3 regions of the Mesorhizobium oxytropidicola genome follow, and region 1 is predicted to be linked to each of the others. Evidence: riboswitches for the same ligand, from Rfam matches in the RefSeq annotation. Region 1 holds a riboswitch; each other region holds the start of a gene.
The links. Region 1 has a riboswitch for thiamine pyrophosphate ahead of AC0V8S_RS16855 (YkoF family thiamine/hydroxymethylpyrimidine-binding protein). Riboswitches for the same ligand answer to the same signal wherever they lie in the genome.
Positions count from the first base shown of each region.

Region 2: it holds a riboswitch for thiamine pyrophosphate, as region 1 does, so the genes downstream of both, thiC (phosphomethylpyrimidine synthase ThiC) here and AC0V8S_RS16855 (YkoF family thiamine/hydroxymethylpyrimidine-binding protein) in region 1, are expected to answer to the same signal.
Region 3: it holds a riboswitch for thiamine pyrophosphate, as region 1 does, so the genes downstream of both, thiC (phosphomethylpyrimidine synthase ThiC) here and AC0V8S_RS16855 (YkoF family thiamine/hydroxymethylpyrimidine-binding protein) in region 1, are expected to answer to the same signal.

Region 1 covers NZ_CM149692.1:3,364,008-3,368,787, forward strand. The annotation lists gene AC0V8S_RS16845 (glycosyltransferase family 39 protein) at 1-1,534, shown strand, start outside; gene msrA (peptide-methionine (S)-S-oxide reductase MsrA) at 1,710-2,228, shown strand; TPP riboswitch at 2,514-2,626, shown strand; gene AC0V8S_RS16855 (YkoF family thiamine/hydroxymethylpyrimidine-binding protein) at 2,617-3,225, shown strand; gene AC0V8S_RS16860 (ABC transporter permease) at 3,261-4,082, shown strand; gene AC0V8S_RS16865 (ABC transporter ATP-binding protein) at 4,079-4,780, shown strand, end outside.
Region 2 covers NZ_CM149692.1:4,489,259-4,494,038, forward strand. The annotation lists partial or broken gene AC0V8S_RS22345 (thiazole synthase) at 1-262, opposite strand, end outside; gene thiS (sulfur carrier protein ThiS) at 264-461, opposite strand; gene thiO (glycine oxidase ThiO) at 430-1,431, opposite strand; gene thiC (phosphomethylpyrimidine synthase ThiC) at 1,428-3,263, opposite strand; TPP riboswitch at 3,368-3,484, opposite strand; gene panD (aspartate 1-decarboxylase) at 3,589-4,041, opposite strand; gene AC0V8S_RS22370 (beta-ketoacyl-ACP synthase III) at 4,098-4,780, opposite strand, start outside.
Region 3 covers NZ_CM149692.1:3,799,768-3,804,547, reverse strand. The annotation lists gene AC0V8S_RS18950 (thiazole synthase) at 1-18, opposite strand, end outside; gene thiS (sulfur carrier protein ThiS) at 20-217, opposite strand; gene thiO (glycine oxidase ThiO) at 186-1,187, opposite strand; gene thiC (phosphomethylpyrimidine synthase ThiC) at 1,184-3,019, opposite strand; TPP riboswitch at 3,124-3,239, opposite strand; gene AC0V8S_RS18930 (FkbM family methyltransferase) at 3,336-4,094, opposite strand; gene AC0V8S_RS18925 (hypothetical protein) at 4,091-4,780, opposite strand, start outside.

The DNA.
Region 1 (4,780 bases):
GCCGGCGGGGCTGACTGCCACCGGCCTCGACTCGTCATCGGTCTGGCCCGGCCTGCTTCGCCATCCCTGGTATTTGCTCGCGCTTCTGTGCCTGGTGCAGATCCTGTGCTGGACGGTGGTGCCGGCACTGATCGACCCCGCGCCGCCTGGCGATGTCGTGGAAGGTTTCATGTGGGGCCGCGAATGGGTGCTTTTGACCTACAAGCACCCGCAGCTTCCGGGCTGGCTTCTCGAAATCAGCCATCTTCTGACCGGATCGTTCCACTGGCCGCAATATCTGCTCGCCCAGCTGACGATTTCGTCGACCTTCATCCTGGTCTATCTGCTGGCCCGCGACATGCTCGGGCAACGCCGGGCGCTGGCTGCCGTGCTTTTGATGCCCTCGGTCTATTTCTTCGGCTGGCCGACCCCGCAATTCAATCATGACTATGCGCAGATGCCGTTCTGGGCGGCCATCTGCTGGCTGCTTTGGCGCGCCGGCCGTGGTGGCGGGCCTGGCTGGTGGCTGGCGCTTGGGCTGGTGTCGGGCGTCGGGCTCTATGCCAAGTTCTCCACCGGCCTGCTGCTCGCCTTTGGCGCCCTATGGCTGCTGTCCGACGCGCGCGCGCGCAGCCGGCTGGCGACGCCTTGGCCATGGCTCGGCCTTGCCGTTTTTCTCGCCGTTGCGGCGCCGCTGGCCATCGCGCTCTACCGCATCGACTTCTTGCCATTGACCTATTTTGCCGACCGTGACGTGTGGGTAACCGAACACCGCGCGCGCCTCTACTATATCGGCGTCCAACTGGCCGGGCTCTCAGGCTTCCTCCTGGTGCTGGCGATATCGGGGCTGCTGCGGCGCTCGCCCGCTCCGGAAGCTCCCGTCGAACGCGGCATTCTGGTCTATCTCGTGTGGATGGGGCTTGGGCCGGCGACCCTGATCATGGTGGCCTCGTTGTTCACCGGCACCGGCGAGTCCTGGGGGGCGCCGATGTACAATCTTGTCGGTGTTACGGTGCTCGCCTTTCTCGGCCACCGGCTCGGCGCCATCGAGATGCGAAGGCTGGCGATCTGTGCCTTCCTCTGCATCGTCACCATGTCGGGCGCCTATGCGACCCTCCGCTGGACGGGCTGCAATGTGCGGGGGCGCCTCGACGCCGTCTGCTGGCCGGCGCAGCCGATCTCGGACGAGGCCGAGGCGGTTTGGCATGCGGCCGCGCCCGGCCGGCTCGACATTGTCGGCGGCGATACCCAATTGGCCATGCTCGCGGGCCTCAATGCCTATGACAAGCCGTCGATCTTCACCGACCTCGATACCCGGTTCGCGCCCTGGATCACCAGGCAGCGCTTGCGCGACCACGGCATGCTGATGGTTTGGCCTGGGCATGGCATGCCGCCGCAGTTGCGGACATGGCTGGGCAACCTGCCGGTCAAGACCGTTCTTTTCAACTGGTCGCGCACGGCGCCGCCTGTGGCAATCAGCTTTGCCGCCATTCCGCCTGGCACGCGGTATCTGCCGCTTGACGCCGACAGCCGGACCCGGCATCCGCGTAATTGAAGCGGTTCGATCCCTTAGCCGCGTCGTAATATCGTTCGCGCATGGCTGCGTTCGTCTCCATGCGACTGGACGAAGCAGGCGACAATGCCCATTTATTGGGAAATCCAATTTTGTCTGCGCAATTCCGGACGGGAAACCGCTACGCGAATGGAATTGCCTTTTGAGGAGACGTGACATGGCGACTTCGATCGAACGCGCAGTGCTTGCCGGTGGTTGTTTCTGGGGCATGCAGGATCTGATACGGCGCTATCCCGGCGTCATCTCCACCCGTGTCGGCTATAGCGGCGGCGATGTGCCAAACGCCACCTACCGCAATCACGGCACTCATGCCGAAGCCATCGAGATCAATTTCGATCCGGCCGTGATCAGCTATCGCACGCTGCTGGAGCGCTTTTTCCAGATCCACGATCCGACGACGCGCAACCGCCAGGGCAACGATGTCGGGATGAGCTACCGTTCGGCGATCTACTATACCAGCGACGAGCAAAAGCACGTGGCCGAAGACACCATCGCCGATGTCGATGCCTCCGGCCTGTGGCCTGGCAAGGTCGTCACCGAAGTCGCGCCGGCCGGCGCCTTCTGGGAGGCCGAGCCCGAGCATCAGGATTATCTGGAGAAATATCCCAACGGCTACACCTGCCATTTCGTCAGGCCGGGCTGGAAGCTGCCGGTGCGTGAGAAGGCCGCGTCCTGACGTTTGGCGAAACGCATCGTTGGGAAGCGATGTCGAAACAAAGAAAGCCGCGGGGCGGATGCCCCGCGGCTTTTCTTCGTTTATGGCGATGACTTGCTTGCATCGGAGTTCATGTCGCCCGGTGTGGTGGAGGTGGTGCTTGCTGCCGGATCGACGGTGTTGGGCGAAGCCGGCTTGCTCGGGTCTCCAGTGATCGACCCGCCGCCACCCAGATCTGGTGCAATGCTTTTGGCGCGGTGCGCTGAAAAAACGGCTTCCCCTTCGGTTCGAATGGTGCTTTAACGCGCCCATCCACAGGGGTGCTCCGTACGGTCGGGCTGAGACGGGGGCGGCAAGCCCATAGACCCTAGAAGCTGATCTGGGTAATACCAGCGGAGCGAGGCGGGCTATGTTTTCAGGCGCACAGATTTCCCTATATCCCATGGCCGACGATTTCGTCGGCGTCATCCTGGGCGCGCTCGGCGCGCTCGATCCCTACCGGGACAGGCTCAGGATCGAGACCGACGACATCTCGACCTTGCTGGTCGGGCCGCCCGAAGTGTTGTTCCCGGCGCTGCGCGACCTGTTCGTGGCGGCGGCGCGGAGCGGCAAGCATTGCGTGCTGTCGGCGGCCATTTCGCGCGGCTGCCCGGGCGAGCCGGACGATCCGATCTGCCGCTCCGACGCGTTTGGCGGACCTGTCGGGCCGCTCGGCCCACGCAAGGAAGCCGCCATCACCGCCGTGCGCAAAGCTGCTGCCACCGGCCAGCCGGCGGCGGCGCAATTCTCGCTCTATGTGATGGGCGCCGGCGACCACATGGACGAGATTTATGGCTGCATCGATTTCCTGAAACAGTCCGGCGTCTACGATCGCTCCAAGAATTTCTGCACCAAACTGCGCGGTGATACGGGCGCGATCTTTTCGGCACTGAACGAAGCTTTCTGCCGCTTCGGGCCAGGCGCCGGGCACGTAACCCTCGACGTCACGGTTTCGGCCAACAGCCCGTCGGCTGTCTAAGCCGGCCGCGCTTCGGCGCGACCCCGTCAAAGGTTATGCCCGTGGTGTCATCATCAGTCGCGTCGCGCCCGCTCGTGGGTTCCCTTGCCAAGGCTGTACCCGCCGTCATCTCGGTCGGGTTGCTGCTTGTGGCGTGGGAGATCTACGCCACCTATTCCGGCATCAAGCCGACGATTCTGCCGGCGCCGTCACGCGTCTTCGAACAGGCGACGCTCAATCGCGACGCGCTGATCGACAACGCCATTCCCACCATCCGCGCCACACTGATCGGCTTTGCCTGCTCGCTCGGCGCCGCCTTCGCGCTGTCGATGTTGGTCGACTTCTTCCAGCCGCTGCGGCGCGCGCTGTTTCCCGTCTTCATCGTCAGCCAGACCTTGCCGCTGGTGGCCATCGCGCCGCTGGTGGTGCTGTGGTTCGGCTTCGGGCTGGCGCCGAAGATCATGCTGGTGGCGCTGGTCACCTTCTTCCCGATGCTGGTGGCTCTGGTACAGGGCTACGAGGCGACCGAGGTCGAGATCGGCCAGATGTTGCGGGCCATGGGGGCAGGGCGCTGGCGCGTCTTCGTGCTGGCACGGCTGCCTTCGGCGCTGCCCTATTTCTTCGCCGGCTTGAGGATCTCCATCACCTATGCCGTGGTCGGCGCGATCTTCGCCGAATATGCCGGCGCGGCGAAGGGGCTGGGCATCTACATGCTCAACGCCAAGAACAATTTCCGCCCCGATCTGGTTCTGGCCGCTGTCGGCGTCAGTGCCGCGCTCACGCTGATCCTGTTCGGGCTGACGGTGCTCTTGCAGCGCCTCGCCATGCCCTGGGAACGGGCCGGCCGGCAGCCGGCAGGGAAGGGGGCGCAGGGATGAGCCGGCTCGAATTGCGGCATGTGCACAAAGCGTTTGGCGGGCTCGACGTGCTCGCCGATATTTCGCTCAGCGTCGGCGCCGGCGAATTCGTCTCGATCCTTGGGCCGTCGGGCGCCGGCAAGTCGACGCTGTTCCAGCTCCTGACGGGTGCCGAGCATGGCGAGGGCGAGATGTTGTTCGACGGTGCGCCGCTCGACGACCATGGCAGGCATTTCGCCTTCATGCCGCAGCGCGACGCGCTGATGCCGTGGCGGCGCATCCTCGACAACGCGACGCTCGGGCTCGAAGTGCAAGGCGTCAGACGCAAAGCGGCGCGGGCGCGTGTCGCGCCGCTGTTTGCCGAGTTCGGGCTTGCCGGCTTCGAGCGGCATTTCCCGGCACAGCTTTCGGGCGGCATGCGCCAGCGCGCGGCATTGCTGCGCACGGTGGTGCAGGAGCGCGATATGCTTTTGCTCGACGAGCCGTTCGGCGCGCTCGACGCGCTGACCCGCGCGGCCATGCAGCGCTGGCTCGAGCAGATGTGGCGGCACCATCGCTGGACCGCGCTGCTGATCACCCATGATGTGCGCGAGGCCGTGTTCCTGTCCGACCGCATCTATGTGCTGTCGGCGCGCCCGGCCCGTGTGCTGCGTGAAATCGGAGTGCCGTTGCCGCGCCCCCGCGATCCAACCGGCGCCGCCGCGCAGCAGGCCGGCGCA
Region 2 (4,780 bases), 1.1 Mb from region 1:
TCGCGCGCCATGTTCGCGGTAGTGACCGCTTCCTTGACGGAGTGGCAGCCGGCCGTGTTGGGCAGGATTCTCGTGCCGAGCGAGCGGATCAGCGACCAGAATTTTTCGCCGGCCCTGCCGCCCGCCATCTCACGCCGCAAAGAGACGGTCACCACCGACGGCCCGACGCCCTGACTGCATCGGCAAGGACGGCCGGCGAAGGATATTGAGCCGTGCCGAGAAGCAGGCGCGACGAAAGCTCGGTCCCATAAAGCTCGAACATGCTAGCCTCCCTGCATGGGCGAGAGGATTTCGATCCGGTCGCCGTCGCTCAATCGGAATTCCGCGCGGTTGGCTTTGTGCACGAGGTCGCTGTTGACGGCCGTCGCCAGCCAATCGCCCTCATAGTCGAGCGCGGCAAGCAGCGCCGCCAACGTGGTGGCGGCAATCTCAAGCGCTTCGCCGTTGACGATCAGTTTCATGAGCGAGCTCCTTGGTTCTGTCTTGATTGAAAACCAGGTCGGCAGCCTGGCGAGCCATAGCGGGGGCGAGGAGAAAACCATGGCGATAAAGCCCGTTGATCGCGACGGCGTCTCCGCTCATTTCGACACGCGGCAGATTGTCGGGAAAGGCCGGACGAACACCGGCGCCGGTCTCAATGACGCCAGCCTCGCCGAAGGCCGGATGGAGAGCATAGGCCGCGCCCAAAAGCTCCATCATGGAACGCACCGTGACCGGTCCGGCGGACTGGCTTTCAACCATCGTCGCGCCGATCATGAAACGGTGATCGGTACGCGGCACCACGTAGAGTGGAAAGCGCGGATGAAGCAGCCGGACTGGGCGTGACAGCGAAATGTCCGGCGTGCGCAGGATCAGCATCTCACCGCGAACACCACGCAGCCTGTCATCGCTCGCTGCCATTCCAGTGCAATCGATCTGACGATCGAAACCGGAAACCTGCGTGGCATCGCAGCCGAAGTGGAATTCGACACCCATGGTGGCGAGCTTGTCATGAAGCGCTGCAATCACTAGGCGTGGGTCGAGATGAGCCTCGTCGGGGAAGAGCAATCCACGCGGGAAGCGGCCGGCGAGGTCGGGTTCCAGGAGCGCAATTTCGTTTTCATCGACACGCCGATGCCCCGACGTGCGACTTGCGAACCGGTCAAGCTCTCCGGCATCACGCGGCGCGGCCACGACCAGTGTCCCGGCCCGTGTCACCTGACCCGACAGCACCGCATCCCACCAGTCGGCAGCGTCGCGTCCGAGATCCAGCACCGGCTGCTCCGCGCTTTCACGCTCGCACCATGGCGCCAGCATGCCGCCGGCGAACCACGACGCATTGCCGCCGATGCCATGCCGGGTCTCGACGACGGTCACCGCCGCGCCTCGGATGGCGAGTTCGAAAGCGACGGTGATGCCGGCAACACCGGCCCCTTTGACGAGCACCCTCATGATGGTTTGGGAGCCTCTGGCACGACCGGTACGCCGGTCTCGTCCGCCGGCATGTAGAGATCGCCGCCCTCGCGGTATTTCGCCGCCATCGCCGCCATGCCTTCCTTCTGCGCTTCGGCACGAATGTCGTGGGAAATGCGCATGGAGCAGAATTTCGGCCCGCACATCGAGCAGAAATGTGCCAGCTTGTGCGCCTCCTCGGGCAAGGTCTGGTCGTGGAAGGACCGTGCGGTTTCGGGGTCGAGCGACAGGTTGAACTGGTCCTCCCAGCGGAACTCGAAGCGCGCGCGGGAAAGGGCATCATCTCTGACTTTCGCCGCCGGGTGCCCCTTCGCCAGGTCGGCGGCATGCGCGGCGATCTTGTAGGTGATCACGCCAATCTTGACGTCGTTGCGATCGGGAAGGCCGAGATGCTCCTTGGGCGTGACATAGCAGAGCATGGCGGTGCCGAACCAGCCGATCATGGCAGCACCAATGCCTGAAGTGATGTGGTCATAGCCCGGCGCGATGTCGGTGGTCAGCGGTCCAAGCGTGTAGAAGGGCGCCTCGCCGCAGACGGCGAGCTGCTTGTCCATGTTCTCCTTGATCTTGTGCATCGGCACGTGGCCGGGACCTTCGATCATCACCTGGCAATCCTTCGCCCAGGCGATCTGCGTCAGCTCGCCGAGCGTCTCCAGTTCGGCGAATTGCGCTGCGTCATTGGCATCGGCGATTGAGCCGGGACGAAGACCGTCGCCGAGCGAGAAAGACACGTCATAGGCGCGGCAGATGTCGCAGATCTCCGCAAAATGCTCGTAAAGGAAGCTCTCCCGGTGATGGTGCAGGCACCATTTGGCCATGATCGAGCCACCGCGCGAGACGATGCCCGTGACGCGGTCAACGGTCAGCGGGATGTAGTGCAGCCGCACGCCGGCGTGGATGGTGAAATAGTCGACGCCCTGTTCGGCCTGCTCAACCAGCGTGTCGCGGTAGACCTCCCAGGTCAGGTCCTCGGCGATGCCGCCGACCTTTTCCAGCGCCTGGTAGAGCGGCACGGTGCCGATCGGCACCGGCGCATTGCGCACGATCCAGTCCCGGATGTTGTGGATGTTGCGGCCGGTCGACAAATCCATCACCGTATCGGCGCCCCAGCGGATCGCCCAGACCATCTTTTCCACTTCCTCGGCCATCGACGATGTGACGGCGGAGTTACCAATATTGGCGTTGATCTTGACCAGGAAATTGCGGCCGATGATCATCGGCTCGCTCTCGGGATGATTGATGTTGGCTGGAATGATCGCCCGCCCGCGGGCCACTTCGTCGCGCACGAATTCCGGCGTGACAAAATCCGGTATCAATGCGCCGAAGGCTTCGCCGTCGCGTTGCAGCTTGCCGCGCAGGACCTCGCGGCCGAGGTTCTCGCGGATGGCGACGAACTCCATTTCGGGCGTGACGATGCCGGCGCGCGCATAGGCGAGCTGTGTCACCGCCTTGCCTGATCTGGCCCTGAGCGGCCGGTTGCGGACGGGAAATTCCGGTGTCAGGCGCTCGCCCGCCGCGAATCCGTTGTCTTCCGGCCGGACATGGCGGCCGTCATAGGCTTCGACATCGCCGCGTGCCGTAATCCATTCATGGCGAAGCTGGGCGAGGCCCTTTTCGATGCTGGTTTCGACGGTCGGGTCGGTATAGGGGCCGGACGGATCATAGACGATGACGGGCGGCTCGCCGGCTGTCGGATGGACGGAGATTTCGCGCATCGGCACCCTGATCTGGGGGTGGATGGCACCGGGCTTGTGGATTTTTCGTGAGGCGGGCAGCGGTCCCGTCGACACGGCGGGGGTGAGGGCATTCATCTTGAGGCTCCTTTGCTCATGCATTGGAGACCCAGTTCTGTGCCGGAAGGATGAAAAGACGCTTTTGTCGACCTGTTCAAAACAGGACCACGGGCGTGAACTCCCGCAAAGCGCTTGCACCGTCCCTACGCCAGTATGAACTGGATCAGGTTCAACGGGTCACTGCGCCGCGAAAGCCAGCAGTATCTCAGCCCCTTGCCGGGACTCCCCTGGTGAATGCCTTAAGTTGGACGGGCCAGCGCAATCTTGTCAAGCGCATTCGGGCGCCTTCGACCGGCCGCCAATGAAACCCAGCATAAAACCCCCGCATGCATCGGGGACAAAATCACGCTCCTGAAACCAGGGCGGGAATGGCCAAAGCCGCATTCGCCTCGTCGAGGATGGAAAACCTGTACCGGCCATGTGCGTCGAGATCGACCGAGTAGCTCAGGCGGTCACGTATGTGGTTGTGCTGGTCAAAAGTGACGATCCTCGGTTTCAGCGAGGTGATCTGCGCTTCGTCCAGGTAGATGGAGTTGCAGACAATGATCTGGTCGTCTGGCTGGCAGGTGCGGGCGGCAGCACCGTTGAGGATGCAGCACCGCGAGCCGCGCTCGCCCAGAATCACATACGTTGAAATCCGCGCACCGGAATTCTTGTTCCATATCTCCACGAATTCCATCGGCAGTATCCCGGCTGCTTCGCAGTGGTCAGGGTCCAGCGTTATCGAACCGTGGTAGTTGAGGTTTGCTTCGGTGACGTGGATACCGTGCAGCTTGCCGGCGACTATTTTTCGCATTGCTCTGTTGCCCCATAGATCATTCATGATCCGTCCTGGCGCGCTCGCTTGGTCGGCTAAATGCCGACGACGAGAGCACCACCGCTAAGACCCGCACCCGCCGCCGCCAGAAGAATCTTCTCACCCGACCGAAATGGCTCCGTCTGATGGACCAGCGAGAGCGAGAGCGGGATCGTTGCTGCGGAAGAATTGCCGTAGTCGGCGATCGTCTTAACGGTTACATGATCCGCTATGCCAAGGTTCCTCCCGACCGCATCGAAGATGCGGGCATTGGCCTGATGCGGCACGAACCGATCGATGTCCTGCGGCCGCGTCCGGGCTGTGGCCAATGCATCCTGCGAGCAGGCGGTCATCATCTCGACGGCCTTGGCGAACACTTCGCGGCCGTCGGTCATCGTCATGCGGGTTTGCCCGAGGTCGAGGTCGCCATGGAACGGGATGTTGCTTCCGCCCGCCGGGATCTGAATCAGCCCGTAGCGCGAGCCGTCCGAATCCACCGAGGCTCCGAGAATCCCCCGATCAGCATCCTCGCACGGACCAATCACCAGGGCGCCGGCGGCATCGGCAAACAGCACGGCGCTGGCGCGCTCGGCCGGGTTGATGCGGCGGCTGAGGATGTTGGCGGCAATGACGAGGGCCGCTTTGCCGTGCAGCTGGGTGAATCCATCCGCGAACATCAGCGCATAGATGAAGCCGGCGCAGGCGCCGGTCAGGTCGACCGCTCCGGCTCGGCCGAGTC
Region 3 (4,780 bases), 440 kb from region 1:
TCCAAGAAGATCGAACATGCTAGCCTCCCTGCATCGGCGAGAGGATTTCGATCCGGTCGCCGTCGCTCAACTGGAACTCCGCCCGCTTGGCTTTGTGCACGAGGTCGCTGTTGACGGCGGTGGCGAGCCAATCGCCCTCATAGTCGAGCACGGCAAGCAGCTCCGCCAGCGTGGTGGCGGCAACCTCATGCGCTTCGCCGTTGACGGTCAGTTTCATGAGCAAGCTCCCTGGTTCTGTCTTGGCTGAAAACCAGGTCGGCAGCCTGGCGCGCCATGGCGGGGGCGAGAAGAAAGCCATGGCGGTAAAGCCCATTGATTGCAACGATGTCTCCGCTCGTTTCGACGCGCGGCAGATTATCGGGAAAGGCCGGACGAACGCCGACACCGGTTTCAACGACCTCGGCTTCGCCAAAGGCCTGGTGGAGGGCATAGGCAGCACCCAACAGCTCCATCATGGAACGCGCCGTGACCGGTCCGGCGGACTGGCTTTCAATCATCGTTGCGCCGATCATGAAACGCTGGTCAGTGCGCGGCACCGCATAAAGCGGAAGGCGCGGATGCAGCAGCCGGACCGGGCGCGACAGCGAGATGTCAGGCGTGCGCAGGATCAGCATTTCGCCGCGAACGCCGCGCAGCCTGTCATCGGCTGCTGCCATTCCCGTGCAGTCGATCTGCCATTCGAAACCGGAAACAGGCTGGGCGTCGGCCCCGAAGCGGAATTCGACGCCCATGGCCACGAGCTTGTCATGAAGTGCTGCCATCGCCTGGCGCGGGTCGAGATGAGCCTCATCGGGAAACAGCAATCCGCGCCGGAAGCGGCCGGCGAGGTCGGGCTCCAGGAGCGCAATTTCGTCTTCATCGACACGCCGATGCCCCGACGTGCGACTGGCGAACCGGTCGAGCTCGCCAGCATCACGCGGGGCGGCCACGACCAGCGTTCCGGCCCGTGTCACCTGACCCGGCAGCACCGCATCCCACCAGTCAGCGGTGTCGCGTCCGATATCCAGCACCGGCTGCTCGGCGCTTTCTCGCTCACACCATGGCGCCAGCATGCCGCCGGCAAACCACGATGCATTGCCACCGAGGCAATGCCGGGTCTCGACGACGGTCACCGCCGCGCCTCGGATCGCGAGTTCGAAGGCCGCGGTGAGGCCGGCGACGCCAGCCCCTTTGACGAGCACCCTCATGACGGCTCCGGCACCTCTGGCATGAGCGGTACGCCGGTCTTGTCAGCCGGCATGTAGAGATCGCCACCCTCGCGGTATTTCGCCGCCATCGCCGCCATGCCCTCTTTCTGTGCCTCGGCGCGGATGTCGTGGGAGATACGCATGGAGCAGAATTTCGGTCCGCACATCGAGCAGAAATGTGCCACCTTATGCGCCTCCTTGGGCAAGGTCTGGTCGTGGAAAGACCGCGCGGTTTCGGGATCGAGCGAGAGGTTGAACTGGTCCTCCCAGCGGAACTCGAAGCGCGCGCGGGAAAGGGCATCATCCCTGACTTTTGCTGCCGGATGGCCCTTCGCCAGATCGGCGGCGTGGGCGGCGATCTTGTAGGTGATCACGCCGATCTTGACGTCGTTGCGATCGGGAAGGCCGAGATGCTCCTTCGGCGTGACGTAGCAGAGCATGGCGGTGCCGAACCAGCCGATCATCGCCGCGCCGATGCCTGAGGTGATGTGGTCGTAGCCCGGCGCGATGTCGGTCGTCAGCGGTCCGAGCGTATAGAACGGCGCCTCGCCGCAGACGGCGAGCTGCTTGTCCATGTTCTCCTTGATCTTGTGCATCGGCACGTGGCCGGGGCCCTCGATCATCACCTGGCAGTCCTTTGCCCAGGCGATCTGCGTCAACTCGCCGAGCGTTTCCAGCTCGGCGAATTGCGCCGCGTCGTTGGCATCGGCGATCGAGCCGGGACGAAGGCCGTCGCCTAGCGAGAAGGACACGTCATAGGCGCGGCAGATGTCACATATCTCCGCGAAATGCTCATAGAGAAAGCTTTCCCGGTGATGGTGCAGGCACCATTTGGCCATGATCGAACCGCCGCGAGACACGATGCCCGTGACCCGGTCAACGGTCAGCGGGATGTAGTGCAGCCGCACGCCGGCGTGGATGGTGAAATAGTCAACCCCCTGTTCGGCCTGTTCGATCAGCGTGTCACGGTACACCTCCCAGGTCAGGTCCTCGGCAATGCCGCCGACCTTCTCGAGCGCCTGATAGAGTGGCACCGTGCCGATCGGCACCGGCGCATTGCGAACGATCCAGTCGCGGATGTTGTGGATGTTGCGGCCGGTCGACAGGTCCATCACCGTATCGGCGCCCCAGCGGATCGCCCAGACCATTTTTTCGACCTCTTCGGCCATCGATGAGGTGACCGCCGAGTTACCGATATTGGCGTTGATCTTCACCAGGAAACTGCGACCGATGATCATCGGTTCGCTCTCGGGATGATTGATGTTGGCTGGAATGATCGCCCGCCCGCGCGCCACCTCGTCGCGCACGAATTCCGGCGTGACGAAATCGGGAATAGCCGCGCCGAAGCTCTCACCGTCGCGCGGCAGCTTGCCGCGCATGATCTCGCGTCCAAGGTTCTCGCGGATGGCGACGAACTCCATTTCGGGCGTGATGATGCCGGCGCGCGCGTAGGCAAGCTGGGTCACTGCCTTGCCAGCCTTGGCCCTGAGCGGCCGGTTGCGGACCGGAAATTCCGGCGTCAGGCGCTCGCCCACGGCGAATCCATTGTCTTCGGGCCGAACATGGCGGCCGTCATAGGCCTCGACATCGCCGCGTGCCGTAATCCATTCGTGGCGAAGCCGGGCGAGGCCATTTTCGATGCTGGTTTCGACAGTCGGGTCCGTATAGGGGCCGGACGGATCGTAGACGGTGACGGGCGGTTCGCCTGCCGTCGGATGGACGGAGATTTCGCGCATCGGCACCCTGATGTGCGGATGGAGGACGCCGGACTTGTGGATTTTCCGTGAGGCAGGCAGCGGTCCCGTCGAGACGGCTGGGGTGAGGGCATTCATCTTGAGGCTCCTTTGCTCATTGCATTGGAGACCCAGTTCTGTGCCGGAAGGATGAGACGCTTCGGTCGCCCTGCTTGAAAAACAGGACTTCGGGCGTGAACTCCCGCAAAGCGCTTGCACCGTCCCTACGCCAGTATGAACTGGATCAGGTTCAACGGGTCACTGCGCCGCGAAGCCAGCAGTATCTCAGCCCCTTGCCGGGACTCCCCTGGTGAATGCTCCAAGTTGAATGGGCCGGCGCTATTTTGTCAAGCGCATTTGGCCGGCGCGGCAACCGGGACTGATTGCTGTTGTGGACGAAGGTCGGCGGCGAAGCTCAGGCGAAGGCCCAGATATCCTCGGCCTGGAAGCCGACCTGGTAACCCGCCGTCTTCAGTTTGACCACGACCTGGCCGATCTCCGGGGCCGGCAACGCACCAACCTCGACCTTGATCATGCCCGGACGATAGCGTTTGAGGTCGAGTTGTTCGAAGACGATCCAGTCGGCGCCTTCGCAATCGACGAGGAAGGCATCGATGTGGCTGATGCCGTTGCGATCGAGCAAGGTCTGCAGCGTTTCCGAGGGCACCTCGATGTCTTTCAGGTGTGGCGCGAATTTGTTGAAGTTCGCGTCGGCCTCGCCCCAGGCGTTCTTGCCTGACATCAGATTGGTGTCGGTAACCGAGGAGCAGCCGATGAACTCGATCGGCAGCGTGCCCGCCTCGAGCGCGGCGGCATCGAAGGTGTGGACGGTGATCGTGCCTTTCGCCTTGGTGACGGCCACCGGCTCGATGATGAAGCGGTTCGTGTCGGGATAGTTGGCGCGCAGCCGCTTCTGATTGTACGGGATCGGCTCGACCAGCATGGCGCGGGCGCCGGATATCCTGTGCAGCCATGGCGTGACGTCGTCGAACAGCGCGCCGTCGCAAGCGCCGACATTGACCATCTGGAACGGCTGCCCTGCCCCACCGAAGCGTGCCTTCAGCGCCGCCTTGGCCAGGAATTTCGTACCGCGCAGCGAAGGCCCTCGATCGAGCAGGCCTGAGGGAAGGCCGAGCGACAAGGCGATGCGCGCCAGATTGGATAGCGAACTCATGGCTTGTCTCCGGGAATGATGTGCAAGGCGGCGCGATGCTGGCCGCGCGCCACCGCTGCCCACAGCGCCATGAACGGCGTCGCCAGCAGCAGGAAGGGCGGGATCAGGTGTGGAAAATAGATGCGCGTGTCGTGGATCGGGAAGACCGTGAACTTGGCCAGTGCCCCCAGCACCAGCGCCGCGAACAAAATGCCGGCGCGGCGGTCGAGGCGGAAGCCGGCGCGGCTGGCGGCGAACCAGCCGGCCAGTGCCAGCACCGAAACACCGACCCAGCTGTTCAGATTGACGGCACGCAGCAGCGAGGCCGCAAACGCCCTGAGATAGGCGGTGACCGAAAACGCCGGCTCGAAGCCGTCCATATTGTAGTGCTGCTCGATGCTGGAGAACCACAGATGCGGCCACCAGCCGGGATGATGGGCCCAGTGCGAAATGGCGAAATAGGCGACGAAGGACGCGGCAAAGCCGGCCAGCGCGCCCCAGGCCTTTTGCCGGAAAGCGACCAGCAGCACCGCGAAAACGGCAAGGAAAACAATATTGTCCGGCCGCGCCATGAAAGCGAGGAAGAGCAAGATCGCCGTCGCCACCTCGCGGCCTCTGACATAGGCGTAGAGCCCGCCGAGCAGCAGCGCCGACGTCAGCAGGTCCGGCGTCGAGGCCCGCGCCGCATCGCCCAAACCAGCCATGAT